DNA from 2 places in the Zhihengliuella halotolerans genome. Region 1 is predicted to be linked to the other one. Evidence: predicted binding sites of a transcription regulator. Region 1 holds the regulator's gene; the other holds the start of a gene.
What was found. The regulator LexA, encoded in region 1, represses DNA repair genes until DNA is damaged. The targets are predictions, from matches to a motif close to TCGAACANNTGTTCGA.

Region 1 (7,225 bases):
AATGAAGGGCTTGCCGTGCGTCGACCAGGTGACCATCGGCGGCTTCATCCGCGGCTGCAGCACCTCGAACTCCCACTTCTGCACCCCGTACGAGTGCACAAAGTAGAAGCGCTCGTCGCGCAGCCCCTCGAAGAGGACGCTGCCCTCGGCAGCGTCGACCGTGTTCCACCCCATGTGCGGCACCACCGGCGCGTCGAGTCGTTCGACGGTGCCCGGCCACTCCCCGATGCCCTGGGTGCGGACGCCGTGTTCGACCCCCTCTTCGAAAAAGACCTGGTGCCCGACGCAGATGCCCAGTACGGGCCGTCCGCCCGCGACACGCCGTCCGATCTGCTGGACCGCGCCGACGTCCTTCAACGCCGCCATCACGGCGGCGAAAGCGCCGACGCCCGGCACGACGAGACCATCTGCCTCGGCCACCAGCTTGGGGTCGCGTGTCAGCGTGACCTGCGCTCCGACCCGCTCCAGAGCGCGCACGGCTGAGCGGACGTTGCCTGATCCGTAGTCGAGGACGGTGACCTTCGGCGCCGCCATCTAGAGCGCGCCCTTCGTGGAGGGGATCTCCCCGCCCAGGCGAGCATCTGGCTCGACGGCCTCGCGCAGGGCACGGGCCAGCGCCTTGAACTGCGCCTCGACGATGTGATGGGGGTCCCGTCCGCCGAGAACGCGCATGTGCAGGCAGATCTGGGCGTGCAGCGTCAGGGCCTCGAAGACGTGACGCGTGAGCGAGCCCGTGAAGTGGCCTCCGATCAGATGGTATTCCTGACCGGCCGGCTCTCCGTCGTGGACGAGGTAGGGACGGCCGGACACATCGACGACGGCGTGGGCCAGGGCCTCGTCAAGGGGGACGGTGGCCTGCCCGAACCGCCGGATTCCGGCCTTGTTACCGAGCGCGACGCGGAGGACCTCGCCGAGGGTGATGGCCACGTCCTCGACAGTGTGGTGGACGTCGATGTGCGTGTCGCCGAAGGCCTCGACGGTGATATCGATCATCGAGTGGCGCGCGAGTGCGGTCAGCATGTGGTCGTAGAACGGCACCGTCGTGTTGATCTTCGCGACTCCGGTGCCGTCGAGGTCGAGTTCGACGGAGACGGAGGACTCGCTGGTCTTCCGTTCCATACGGGCACGACGACCCGAAAGCAGTTCTGCGGGCATTCTCTAGTCCTTCGACGATGGGGGCGGCAGCTGGTGGGCTGCAGGTCTAGTTTAGCGATCCGGCGGCAGCCGAACGCGCGGTCCGTGCGCGGGCGATCAGCGCCCGGCGCGGTCCTGCTCGAGCAGAGCCTCGAGCTCGCGGAGGAAGGCGCCAGTCTCGGCCTCGGTTCCGGCTGTGACACGCAGGTGCCCGGGGATCCCGACGTCCCTGACGAGGATTCCCTTGGCAACAAGGCCCGACCAGACCGTGGACGGGGACTCGAGCCCCCCGAAGAATACGAAGTTGGAGTCACTCGCGGCCGGAGTGAGCCCCATCCTGGTCAGCTCGTCAACGATCCGGTCGCGCTGGATCTTGATGTCCTCCACGTTGGCCAGGAGCGCGCCGACGTGCTTGAGCGCCGCGTTGGCGGTCGCCTGGGTCACGGCCGACAGGTGATAGGGCAGGCGGACGAGCCGCAGGGCGGCCGTCACTTCTTCAGCAGCCGCCAGGTAGCCCAAACGGGCGCCGGCCAGGGAGAAAGCCTTGCTCATCGTCCGGCTCACGATCAGCCGCTCCCGTCCCGGGAGAAGTTCCAGGGCTGACGGCGTTCCCGCGTGGCGGAACTCGGCGTAGGCCTCGTCGACGACCACGATGGCCTGCGATTCCTGACCCGCATCGTAGACCGCGGTGACGACATCCTGGCCCAGTGCGGTCCCGGTCGGATTATTCGGGGAGCACAGGAAAACGATGTTCGGCCGGTGTGCGCGAACCTGGGCTGCCGCGGACTCAGCGGTCAATTGGAAGTCGTCGGCCCGCGCGCCGGCGATGTAGGTCGTGTCGGTACCGCTGGCGAGCAGCGGATACATCGAGTACGTGGGCGGAAAGCTCAGCAGGCTCCGGCCCGGTCCGCCGAACGCCTGCAGGATCTGTTGGAGGACTTCGTTGGATCCATTCGCAGCCCAGACCTGGTCCGCGTTCACGTCGTGGCCGAGATAGTCCGCAAGGCGGGACCTCAGCTCGACGAACTCTCGGTCCGGGTACCGGTTCAGCCGTTGCGCGGCGGCGAAGACCTCGTCCGCGATGGCCCGGCTGACCGCTTCCGGGAGCGGATGCGTGTTCTCGTTGACGTTCAGTTGTATGGGGACATCCAGCTGGGGTGCACCGTAGGGTTGCAGGCCCCGCAGGTTCTCTCGCAGTGGGAGCTTCGACAGTCTCTCTAGAACATCACTCACCGATCCAGCTTAGTTCTGATGCTGCCCGAGTTCAGAATGCCGGACCGGCGGGAGTCTTAAAATGACCACGTTCGCCCGTCAACCGACAGGGACGAAGACCTCTTGCCCGACCTCGACAACTTGCTTCTCCAGCCCGTTCAGTTCCACGATCTCCGAGATCACGATGCGCGGATCGCGAGCCGGAGCGAACTCCTGCGCCAGACCCCAGAGGCTGTCACCGCTCAACACCGTGACCGCCTCCACCTCGGGCGCGGCCACTTCGAGGCTGCCGGCCGCGTTGGCCGGCGAGTTCAAAAGACCTACGAGCAGGACGAGGAGCGCGGCGCCCAGCATCAGCGGAAGCCCGATGAGAACGAAACGTCCGCGCTGCGTCAGGCGTAGTTTTCCCGGACGGGTCCGGGGCGCGGAAAGCTGGGCCGTAGAGGCGAAGGAGGGGTCTGGCGCGAGTGAGATATGTGCCAAGGTCTTGCCTTTCTTTCTCGTACAATGGTTCCCGTCCCGCATCCTCTGCCGGGTGAAACCTCGAATTCGAAGCTCCGCATCACGATCGAAGTTCGAACTAGAACAGGACTTCGAAGCTTGCATGTCCATGTCTAGCATCCTTGAGCGATGCTTGTCGAGACACCTTCGAATAAATCTTTGAAGCTGGGTCGAAAATCGTCTATGGTTGAAGCAGGTGGTTCGTAGGAGTCACTTCACCAGCCGGCACCCGCATTTTGGGTTCGAGTCAGCCGGGGTGTCCGAACGGGTAGCAAGGATGTGTGGCCATGGCCTCGAGTGAGTCCCCCAAACCGCGCCGCCAGCGCAAGAGTCTGACGCTGCGCCAGCGCAAGATCCTGGAAATGATCCAGCGGTCGATCGCAGCTCACGGCTACCCGCCGTCGATGCGGGAGATCGGCGACACCGTCGGCCTCGCGAGCCTCTCGAGCGTGACGCATCAACTCATTCAGCTCGAGAAGCTCGGTTACATTCGGCGCGACCCCCGCCGTCCGCGGGCGATGGAAATCCTCAAGCCGCTGACGCTGTCGGATGAGAATGCGCACTCGGCGACAGACGACATGAAGACGGTGAGCGGCCGGCCAGTAGCCGAACTCACGAGCGCCGCCGACACTGCGATGGTCCCGCTCGTCGGCCGCATTGCCGCAGGGGGCCCGATTCTTGCGGACCAGACCGTCGAGGACATGATGCCGCTCCCCCGTCAGCTCGTCGGTCAGGGTGAACTCTTCATGCTCAAGGTCAGCGGCGATTCCATGGTCGAAGCCGCCATCTGCGACGGCGACTTCGTCGTCGTCCGCCAACAAAGCGACGCAGAGAACGGCGACATCGTAGCGGCGCTCCTCGACGACGAGGCGACCGTGAAAACGTTCCGTCAGCGGGACGGGCACACCTGGCTGCTGCCGCAGAACCGGCAGTACGAGCCTATTCTCGGCGACTCGGCCACCGTCATGGGCAAGGTCGTCTCGGTGATGCGTTCAATCTAGAGTCGCCTGCGGCGACGAAAAGAGGAGGGCGCCTACCCCGCGGGGTAGGCGCCCTCCTCTTTTCGTGGCGGATCAGTTGTGCTCGGCGAGGCGCTTGAGCGCCCCGGTGACCGTCGTCTTGTCGACAGTGGGCCACATTGCCGGCAGGGATGCCCGCAAGAATCCGCCGTAGCGCTCGGTTGCGAGTCGCGAGTCCAGAATGGCGACGACACCGCGGTCCGTGGTCGACCGCACTAGCCGTCCCGCGCCCTGCGCGAGCCGCACGGCAGCGTGGCTGGCCGCCACGGACATGAAACCGTTGCCCCCGCGCTGGGCCACGTCCCGGCTGCGCGCCGTCGACAGCGGATCATCGGGCCGCGGAAAGGGGATGCGGTCGATGATGACCAGCCGGCAGGAAGGACCCGGGACATCCACGCCTTGCCACAGGGTCATGGTTCCGAAAAGGCAGGTGTCCGGTTCCTCCGAGAACTGCTCGACCAACGCACTCATGCCCGACTCGCCTTGGCAGAGGATCGTCTCATTCAGCCGCGGCCGCAGGGCCTCGGCCGCATCTTCGGCCGCACGCTTCGAGGAGAACAGCACCAGGGCGCCACCACCGGAGGCGTGGATCAGGTCGGCGATCTCGTCGAGTGCCTCTGCGGAGACCTGCCTTCCCGGCTTGGGCAGGTGCTTGGCGACGTAGAGCATCCCCTGCCTCGGGTAGTCGAACGGGCTGCCGACATCGATTCCCTCCCAGGACGGTGCACCGTCGCCGAGCAGGCCGAGGTCCCCGGCCACGTGCTCGAACGCCGCGCCGATGGCGAGGGTCGCCGAAGTCAGCACGACCGTCCGCCCGTCGAAGAGGCCCTCGCGGAGTTTGCCCGCGACGGAGAGCGGGGCGACGTACAGCGTGGCCGGGGTTGAATCGTCCGGTTGCACGTAGCCCTGACCCGGCACGAAGCTGCCCGGGCGGGACGCCCAGACGACCTCGCGCTGGTCGGTCGACTCCTGGAGCCGGTCGCCCATCTCCACGAGGTAGGACAGCTGCGAGCGTGCCATCTGGCGCGCCCCGTCAACGGGCTCGTTCGGTTCGGGCTTCGAGTCGGACATCGCGACCCGCGCCGCGTCCGCGACCTCCCCGACCGCTACCGCCTGCGCCTCGTTCAGACCCTTGGGCATAAGGCCGGCGGGTACCCCGGTGAGCGCCTTGTCGAGCGCTTTCGCGGCCTGCGTGAGCTGGTCGACGTTCACGCGGCAGTGCTTGCGCGCGGCGCTGGCCGCAGTGAGGACCATGCTGCCCGAAAGATCGCGCGTCACCGATCCGGTCACCCGATCCTGAAGTTCGTGCGCCTCGTCGATGATGACCGTGTCGAAGTCCGGCAAGACAGCGAGCCCCTCGAACGCCGAGACGGCAAGCATCGCGTGGTTGGTGATGACGACGTCGGATTCGGCGGCCCGGGCGCGCGCCATCTCGCTGAAGCACTCTTCGGCCATCGGGCATTTCTGGGCGCCGAGGCAGTCACGGGCGCTGACGGAGACCTGGCGCCACGCCAGGTCGCTGACGCCGGGGCGCAGGTCGTCGCGATCACCCGTCGGCGTTTCCTCGGCCCACTCGCGGACGCGGACGACGTCTCGCCCCAGGGGGGACGTTGGCCCTGATGCCTGCTGCCTCGAGGCACCGTCCTCCGTGAGCGAGAACAGCGCCCCCTCGTCGTCGTCCGGGTAGCCGCCCCCGAGCTTGTACTTGCAGACGTAGTTGCCTCGGCCCTTGGCGATCGCCACGTCCATCGGGCGTGGGAGCTCGTCTGCGAGGTGCTCCAGGAGCCGGGGCACGTCGCGGCTGACGATCTGTGCCTGCAGGGCCAGCGTCGCAGTGGAGACGACAACGGGCTTGTCCGAATTCACCGCGTGGGCCAACGCGGGAATCAAGTAGGCAAGTGACTTGCCGGTGCCCGTCCCGGCCTGCACCAACAGGTGCCGGCCGGTACCGAGCGACTCGGCGACGTGTTTGGCCATCTCCTGCTGCCCGGCCCGGCTGGTCCCGCCCATACGTTTCACGGCCGTGTCGAGCAGGTCGAGGACCTCCCTGACCTCAGGCATCCTGCGGTGTCTCGTCGTCGCCCTCCACCCGGAACTCCTCGAGTTCCGGGCTCAGGGACTCGCGCACCTTCACACGCATGCGCGTGCCGTTCGCGACGTGCTCGGTCGCCAGGATCTCGGCGTCGTTTCCGTGCAACCGGCTGACGACGTCCCCGCGCTGGTACGGCACGAGGATGTCCATCAGCACGTCAGGACGCGGGATGGCCGCAGAGACCAGGTCGACCAGCTCGGCGATCCCGTCCCCAGTGCGGGCGGACACGACAGCAGTGCGCGGCTCGCGCTGGCGCAGGCGTTCGATGACGAACGGATCCGCGGCGTCGGCCTTGTTCAGGACGATGATCTCCGGGATCTCCGTCGCGTCGACGTCTCGCAGGACCTCGCGTACAGCGCGGATCTGCCCCTCTGGGTCGGGGTGCGAGACATCGACCACATGCAGGATCAGATCGGCGTCGGCAACTTCTTCGAGGGTCGACCTGAACGCCTCGACCAGCTGGGTGGGCAGCGAGCGCACAAAGCCGACCGTGTCAGCGATCGTGAACCCGACGCCATCCGGCGTCTCCGCCTTGCGAATCGTCGGGTCCAGAGTCGCAAACAATGCGTTCTCGACGAGCACACCGGCGTTCGTCAGGCGGTTCAACAACGACGACTTGCCCGCGTTCGTATAGCCCGCGATAGCGACGGACGGGACGGTGTTGCGCTTGCGGTTTGCGCGCTTCGCCTCACGCGCTGGTTTCATGGCCGCAATCTCGCGCCGCAGCTTCGACATCCGACTGCGAATGCGACGGCGGTCGAGCTCGATCTTCGTCTCGCCCGGTCCGCGCGAACCGATGCCGCCGCCGGCGGCGCCAACGCGTCCACCGGCCTGACGCGACAGGGACTCACCCCAGCCACGCAGGCGCGGCATCAGGTATTCGAGCTGAGCCAGTTCGACCTGCGCCTTTCCCTCGCGACTCTTGGCATGCTGGGCGAAGATGTCGAGGATCAGCGCCGTGCGGTCGATGACCTTGACCTTGACGATGTCCTCCAGCGCGCGTCGCTGCGACGGGGCCAATTCGGAGTCCACAACGACCGTGTCCGCGCCGGTTGCTGCGACGATGTCGCGCAGCTCTTCCGCCTTGCCGGAGCCCAGAAACGTGCCGGGGTCCGGCTTGAGCCGGCGCTGGATCAGTCCGTCGAGAACCTCGGAACCGGCGGTCTCGGCCAGGGCGGCCAACTCGCGCAGCGAGTTCTCCGCGTCCTCGGCCGTGCCATCACTCCAGATTCCGGCGAGAACGACGCGTTCGAGCCGCAGCTGGCGG
Region 2 (7,225 bases), 1.0 Mb from region 1:
CGCGGGCAGCAGCCCGCCGCACCGTCCCGCACCGACACCTTGGAGGCCGCCCGTGGCTAACGCCGAGTACACCGTCAACGACCGCCACGACTCCGTCACCGTGACCGGCGGCGGCGTCGACCTGCTGACCTACGTCGTCCATCCCGACACGAAGGCCGAAGAGGCCCCGAAGCCGTACCTCTTCCCGCTGCGCTTCCTCGACGGCGGCGACGCCGCGGTGCGCCGCCCGTGGGACCACCGCTGGCACACGGGGCTGCAATTCACGTGGTCGCACGTGAAGGACCAGAACTTCTGGGGCGGTCCTACCTTCTCGACCGAAGGCGGCTACCAGATGCGGGACAACCTGGGCCGCATGGAGCACCAGGGGTTCGCCGCTCCCCCGATGGGCGGATCCGAGGTCGTCTTCGACGAGACGCTCACGTGGATCAACTCCCGCGGAGAGCACTGGTACGACGAGCACCGGGTCCACCGGCTGCACTCCCTCGACACCGAGCGCGGGCTGTGGTCGGTCGATCTGACCACGACGCTCACCAACGTCTCCGGCGAGACCCTGCCGATGGGCAGCCCGACGACGGCCGGCCGCGAGCAAGCCGGCTACACCGGGTGGTTCTGGCGCGGCCCGCGCTCCTGGACCGGCGCCCGCGTCGTCTCTTCGGAGGGGCTCGAGGGCGATGAGACGGTCATGGGGACGACGGCCGACTGGATCGCGATGCAGAGCGAACACGACGGGCTCGACGGCGGCGGCACCATCCTGACGTTCGCCGGCTCGTCGACGGCGGCGGTCGACGGAGAGTCCCTCGAGATCCCGGAGATCCGCTGGTTCGTGCGCTCGGGCGTCTTCGCAGTGATCAGCCCGTCGCCCGCGTTCTACGAGGAGATCCATCTGCCCCACGGCGGCGAGCTGACGCTCAGCCATCGCTACGTCTTCGTCTCCCGCGTGTGCGAAGACGAAGAGCTGAAGACCCTCGGAGCGGAGTTCGCGCTGTGAGCGGCGCCGAGCACCCCGGACCCGCGTCGGCCAGCCGTTCGCTGCCCGAATTCCCCGGTGGCACGTCCGTCTCCCAGCTGCGTGTGTACGACTGGGAGGCCGAGGACGGCTGCGCCGGTGGGACTCCCCACCTGCACACGCTCTCGACCGAGGCGTACGTCGTCACGGGCGGCAGCGGCGAGGTGCACACGCTGAGCTCCGACGGGGCCCGGGTCGACCCGCTCGAACCCGGCTCCCTGCTCTGGTTCACCCCAGGCACCGTCCACCGGCTCGTCAACCACGGCGGTCTGGAACTCAACGTAATCATGGCCAACGCGGGCCTGCCGGAGGCCGGCGACGCGGTCATGACCTTCCCGGACGAGGTCCTCGCGGATCAGGAGGCCTACCGGCGGGCGGTCACGCTGCCGGGCGAGGAGGAAGCACGGGCTGCAGCCGCCCGCACACGCCGCGACCTGGCGATGGAGGGCTACGCCCAGCTGCGCGACGCCGTCGTGCGGGAGGGCCCGGCCGCCCTGGGGACGCTGCACGCGCGGGCGACCGCGCTGGTGCAACCCAAGATCGACGCGTGGCGGGAGATCTTCGCCGCCAACGTCGAGGAACAGGTCAGGCGAACACGCGCGCAGATGGACGGGCTCGCCGCCGGCGACGGCACGCACCTGGCCGCCGGCGCCGTCGTCGCCGGCAACCCGCGGCCAGGCCCGCGCCTGTGGGGCATGTGCGGGCGGCTCGCGACCTGGACAGGCTAACCGGGCGCCTCAGACCTTATAGGTCAGGCAGTCCGCGTTGTCGATGCCCGGACCGACGTGGACTTCGGCGGCGGTGCACTGGAGGTGGTCGTTGAAGGCGCACTCGGCGCGCTGGCACGCACCGACTTCGGCGATCACCTTCGGCAGCCCACCGGACTGGCCGATGTCGACGAACGTCGCGCAGCTCGCGTGGTCCTGGCTTCCGCCGATCGTGATGCCGGCGGCGTTGCAGTGGGAGTGGTCGTTGAAGGAACAGTTCTCAACCGTGCAGTCGGCGACTGGCGGAGTGGCGTGCATGGCGGTCTCCTCACGTCTCTGACCCGGGGGCTTGTCCCGCTGCGGGCCGCTTGTCACCACCGTACGCCCGGATCTGCGGATCTTTTAGTGCTGATTTTCGCGCGTATTTCGCCCGCCGCGTGCGCCCCTTGTCATCCGGAGGTTGCACGCGGCGGGACGAAGTTCATGCCGGCGGCTGACGCGCCCGGCACGCCACGCCTGAGAAACTGTGAGCATGAATGAGATCGCTTACCACCGCATCCTGCGCGACTCCGACCGCCACCGCTGGTATAAACCCCTGCTGGTGCTGCTCATCGCCGGTGGCATCTACTTCGGCCTGATAGTCGTGCTGCTCCTGGTGATGTTCGCCGTCGCGCTCTCCTCCGAGAACGGCGCTGCCTTCTTCACGGACACGAATGCGCTCGAATCACTGATCAGCTTCAACACCCCTGCGGGGATCGCGTTCGCGCTCGTATCCGTCATCCTCATGTGGCCACCGGCGTCGGCCGCGATCCGGATGATCTACGGCCGCGGTACGCCCCGCCGGATCTCAGCCAGCCTGTTCTCCGTCGCCGGGAAGATGCGCTGGGGCCGACTGGGTCGCTACTTCGTCGCGGCTATCGCGGTCATCGGGGCGAGCATCGTCATCGACGTGGCCGTCAACGGCATACCGACGTGGTCCCTCGACGAGCGCGCCCTGCTCATGTTGGCGATCGCCCTCGGACTCGTCGCCTTCCAGGCCACGGCCGAAGAGGTCGTCTTCCGCGGCCTCTTCATGACCGCGATCGGCAGCTGGCTGCGCCACCCCGCCTGGGCTGTGCTCCTGCCGGTTCCGCTGTTCGTCATCGGCCATGCGTACGACGCCGTCGGGCTGACTGACATCGCCGTCTTCGCCATCGCCGCCGGTTATCTGACGGTCCGCACCGGCGGGTTGGAAGCCGCGATCGCGATGCACGTCATCAACAATGCCGCGGCGTTCGGATTCGGGATCGCCACCGGTGCCGACCTCGATGCGACGGAGGTCGCCCCGGCCGCCGCCGCGGTTTCCATCGTCACGACCCTTGTCTACGTCGCGGTGGTCGAGTGGATGGAGCGCCGCAGGGCCCGTACTGAGCCCGTTAGCCCTCCCGAGAACGCAGTGCTTCCCTCGTAGTCGCGCGTTGAAGGCTAGAGGATGAAGGTGGCCAACACCCGTGTAGTCGAGCTCGCGGGCTCCCTGCCTCAGGGCCGCGCACTCCCTATCCACAAATCGAATACACCTTCCAAAAATATCCACAGCCCATACCAAAAATCGTGGCCCTGTACTAAAATAGAGGCATGGCCATCACGCATCCCTCCGAGACCCCCGCCGCCGCTTCCGGCGCCGCGGGCCGGGTGCGCGAGGCCACCGAACACCTCAAAGGGCTCTGCCCCGAGGTCGGGTCCCTGAGTGACGCGGACCTCGTGCACGCCACGGGTGCGGTCGAGGCCCTGGGCCGGATCGTCGACGCCCTGCGCGTGCGCACCGCCGGGGAGATCGAGGACCGCTCCAGTAAAGGTCTGGGCGAGGACCGACTCTCGGCCCGGTACGGGTGCCGGACCGGGTCCGAGCTGCTCGAGCGCCTCACCGGCGCCCCGGGGCGCGAGGTCCGCCGCCGGGCCGGACTGGACACGCGGACCCGGGCCGGCCTCTCGCTGACCGGCGAAGAACTGCCCGCGCGGTTCCCGGACATCGCCGCCGCCCTGCACACCGGGAGCCTCGGCATCGAGACCGCCGAACTGCTCACCGGGATGCTCACCCGCGTCGCACCCCGGGCGGACCCGGGCGCAGTCTCCGCGGCTGAAGCCGCGCTCGTGGCCACCGCCACCACCACCGGAACGGACTCCGCCGGACAAGACTCGGCAACACGGGACCCCGCCGGACAAGACCCGGCAGCCGAAGACCACGACACCTCCAGCAGCGACCCGGAGGACTCCGCCGGCACGGGCGTGCCGGCGGCGACGTACGCGGAAGTCAAGATCCACACCCAAGTCTGGGAAGCGCACCTGGACCAGGACGGGCCCGACCCCGAGGCCTCACGCGCCACCACCCGACGGGGCCTAACCCTGGGCTCCGCCCGAGACGGGCTGATCCCGGTCCGCGGGAACCTGATGCCCGAAACCGCCGCCCAACTCACCCGGCTGCTCTCCGCGTACCTGAATCCCGCAGCCCGCCACCACGACACCGACCCGAACCCGGAAACCCACGCTGGAGCCACCAAATCCTCCGGCGCGCCGGTGGTGGTGGATGAGCGCACGCCCGCGCAGAAACGCCACGACGTGCTCGCCTCCATCCTCACCGCCGCCGCACGCGCCGCCGAGACCCCTTCACTGGGCGGGGACGCCGCGACCCTGCTCGTGCACATCACCGCCGAAGACCTCACCGATCCGGCCGGGAGCGCGACCCTGGACGGCATCGACATCCCCGCACCCGCCCGGATCGCCCACCGCATCGCGTGCGCCGGGGCCATGCAGAAAGTCCTCTTCGACCGTGCCGGCCGCATCGTGGCGCTGGGCACGAAGGAACGAGTCTTCAACGCCCACCAGCGCCGGGCCATCACGGCCCGCGACGGCGGGTGCGTCATCCCCGGGTGCACGATCCCGGCCTCCTGGTGCGAAATCCACCACGTGCACGCCCACGCCGAGAATGGTCCGACGCACACCGACAACGGGGTGCTGCTCTGCTGGTTCCACCACCACCATCTCGAGACCTCCGGCTGGGACATCCGCATCACCGGCGGAGTCCCACACGTGAAAGCACCACCCTGGTACGACCCGAGTGGCACATACCGTCCGGCGGTCAACGTGGTCACCCGTCGCGGCCGGCATCACCGGACCGAACCACCACCAGTGGCACCCGAAGCCGAGGGGACACCGAAACCTAGCCCGCTACCGACCCCTGCCCCCGCCCCGGACCCAAGCCCGAACGCGAACGCGAAGAAAAACAAGCCAACAAGTCAGAGCCCTGACCCAGACGCGTGCGTGGGCGGCCGTGACGAGAACAGTCCTCCGGTCCGGAACCCGGGCGTGAGCGACAGAGAATTCGAGGCCCGCTGGGACGCGGAGACCGCACGTCCGTACGCGATTGAAGAAGGCATCCCGACCTGCTGGGATCCAACCACCGGACAGAGCCCTGAAGAGGCCGCCGAGGAACGCCGGCGACGATGGAACGCAGCAGACGACGAACCACCCTGGTGAACCCGAGCACCAATGTCGACGACGGTGAGTCTCCGGAAGCGCTGGAGGCGTGTGGCCGTCTAGACCCAGGGGCCACCAGGCAGATGGTCGAACACCAGCGAGGTCTGCGTCGAGGCGACGGCCGGGTTCGCGGAGAGGTGGTCGAGCACAAACTGGCGGACATCGTTCGAGTCGCGCACGGCCAGATGGATGACGAAGTCGTCGGTGCCACCGAGAAAGAAGAGCTGCGTGACGCCCTGCTGGACGCGGATCTCCTCGCTGAACGTGGACATCGTATGCCGTGCGCCGGGACGGATCCGCACGAAAATGAGCGCCTGGAGGGCACGGCCGATCCGCTCAGGATCTACGTCGAGCGTGAACCGACGAATCACCCCGGACTCGCGCAGCGCGTTGACTCGGGCGAGGCACGTGGACGGAGCGATACCGAGCTCGGTGGCCATGGAGTTGTTGGCCCGGCGCGCATTCTCACCGAGCATCCGCAACAACTTCCGGTCGGTCTCGTCGAGCACCACGGGATCGGGCCGAACATCATTCGTTGTGACGGGCATCTCATGCCTCCCAGACCGTAGATAATCTCTAGTTAGTGCAATTCTAGCGAATATTCGTCGAGAAAACAGCGGCGAACCCGCATTTATCTCTACGCTAGTGGGAGCACACAGTCGCCCCAGGCGTTCCCAACAAGGCCGCTCCGGGACTACGATCACTACACCCGCAAGAGGAGCAAACGCCATGATCATCGGTGTTCCGAAGGAAATCAAGAACAACGAGTTCCGCGTCGCCATGACGCCGGCAGGCGTCTCCGAGTTCGTCGCCCGCGGCCACGAGGTCGTCGTCGAGGCCACCGCCGGCCTCGGCTCCGGCATCGCCGACGAAGACTATGTGGCGGCCGGGGCTCGTATCGCACCCGACGCGGATTCCACGTGGGCCGACGCCGACATGATCATGAAGGTCAAGGAGCCGATCGCCGCGGAGTACCACCGCATGCGCCGCGACCAGATCCTCTTCACCTACCTGCACCTTGCCGCCTCGCGCGAGTGCACCGACGCCATCGTCACCGCGGGCTCGACGGCCATCGCGTACGAGACGGTCACCGCTGGCCGCGGCCTGCCGCTGCTGGCGCCGATGTCCGAGGTCGCCGGGCGCCTGTCCGCGCAGATCGGCGCCGTGCAGCTGCAGCAGCCCAACGGCGGCTCGGGTGTCCTGATGGGCGGTGTGCCCGGCACCCGCCCGGCCAAGGTCGTCGTCATCGGCGGCGGCGTCGCCGGCGAGAACGCCGCGAACATCGCCGTGGGCATGGGTGCCGATGTCACGATCGTCGACATCAACCTGACCCGCCTCAAGGAGATCGATACGGCCTACGCGGGCCGCATCAAGACCCTGGCCTCCTCGAAGCTCGCGATCGCCGACGAGGTGGCCGCTGCCGACCTCGTCATCGGCTCCGTGCTGATCCCGGGTGCTGCCGCCCCGAAGCTCGTCACCAAGGACATGGTCGCCGCTATGCGCCCGGGCTCCGTGCTCGTGGACATCGCGATCGACCAGGGCGGCTGCTTCGAGGGGTCGCGCCCGACGACGCATGCCGAGCCGACCTTCAAGGTGCACGACGCCGTCTACTACTGCGTCGCGAACATGCCGGGCGCCGTCCCGCAGACCTCGACCGCCGCCCTGACCAACGCGACGCTGCCGTACGCCCTGCGCATCGCGAACAAGGGCTGGAAGGTCGCCCTGCGCGAGGACTCCGGCCTGGCCAACGGCCTGAACGTGCACGCCGGCCAGGTCACCTTCAAGTCGGTGGCCGAGGAGTTCGAGCTCGCCTACCTCGCGACCGAGGACGTCCTCGCCTAACCCTTTCGCGATGACGAGTGGCCGCCCGAACTCTGGTTCAGGCGGCCACTCGTCATTGCGCTGCACAACTCAGGGCACGGACTTGATCCGATAAACGAGGGCAGCCGCCACGAGGCCGATTGCCGCCGCCATCACGAACATGGTCGTGTAGCCGCCG

Region 2: EV380_RS11885 (HNH endonuclease signature motif containing protein) is a predicted target of LexA. The motif match lies at 3,260-3,275, and genes of this name have one in related genera.

What each region holds. Positions count from the first base shown of each region.
Region 1 is NZ_SHLA01000001.1:1,573,998-1,581,222, forward strand. Features, by position in the region: gene hisH (imidazole glycerol phosphate synthase subunit HisH) at 1-534, opposite strand, end outside; gene hisB (imidazoleglycerol-phosphate dehydratase HisB) at 535-1,155, opposite strand; gene EV380_RS07110 (histidinol-phosphate transaminase) at 1,252-2,367, opposite strand; gene EV380_RS07115 (LysM peptidoglycan-binding domain-containing protein) at 2,446-2,958, opposite strand; gene lexA (transcriptional repressor LexA) at 3,135-3,848, shown strand; gene EV380_RS07125 (ATP-dependent DNA helicase) at 3,921-5,927, opposite strand; gene hflX (GTPase HflX) at 5,920-7,225, opposite strand, start outside.
Region 2 is NZ_SHLA01000001.1:2,610,396-2,617,620, forward strand. Features, by position in the region: gene EV380_RS11860 (Gfo/Idh/MocA family protein) at 1-60, shown strand, start outside; gene EV380_RS11865 (DUF6807 domain-containing protein) at 53-988, shown strand; gene EV380_RS11870 (cupin domain-containing protein) at 985-1,734, shown strand; gene EV380_RS11875 (DUF1540 domain-containing protein) at 1,744-2,031, opposite strand; gene EV380_RS11880 (CPBP family intramembrane glutamic endopeptidase) at 2,246-3,163, shown strand; gene EV380_RS11885 (HNH endonuclease signature motif containing protein) at 3,328-5,226, shown strand; gene EV380_RS11890 (Lrp/AsnC family transcriptional regulator) at 5,286-5,774, opposite strand; gene ald (alanine dehydrogenase) at 5,956-7,068, shown strand; gene EV380_RS11900 (MFS transporter) at 7,138-7,225, opposite strand, start outside.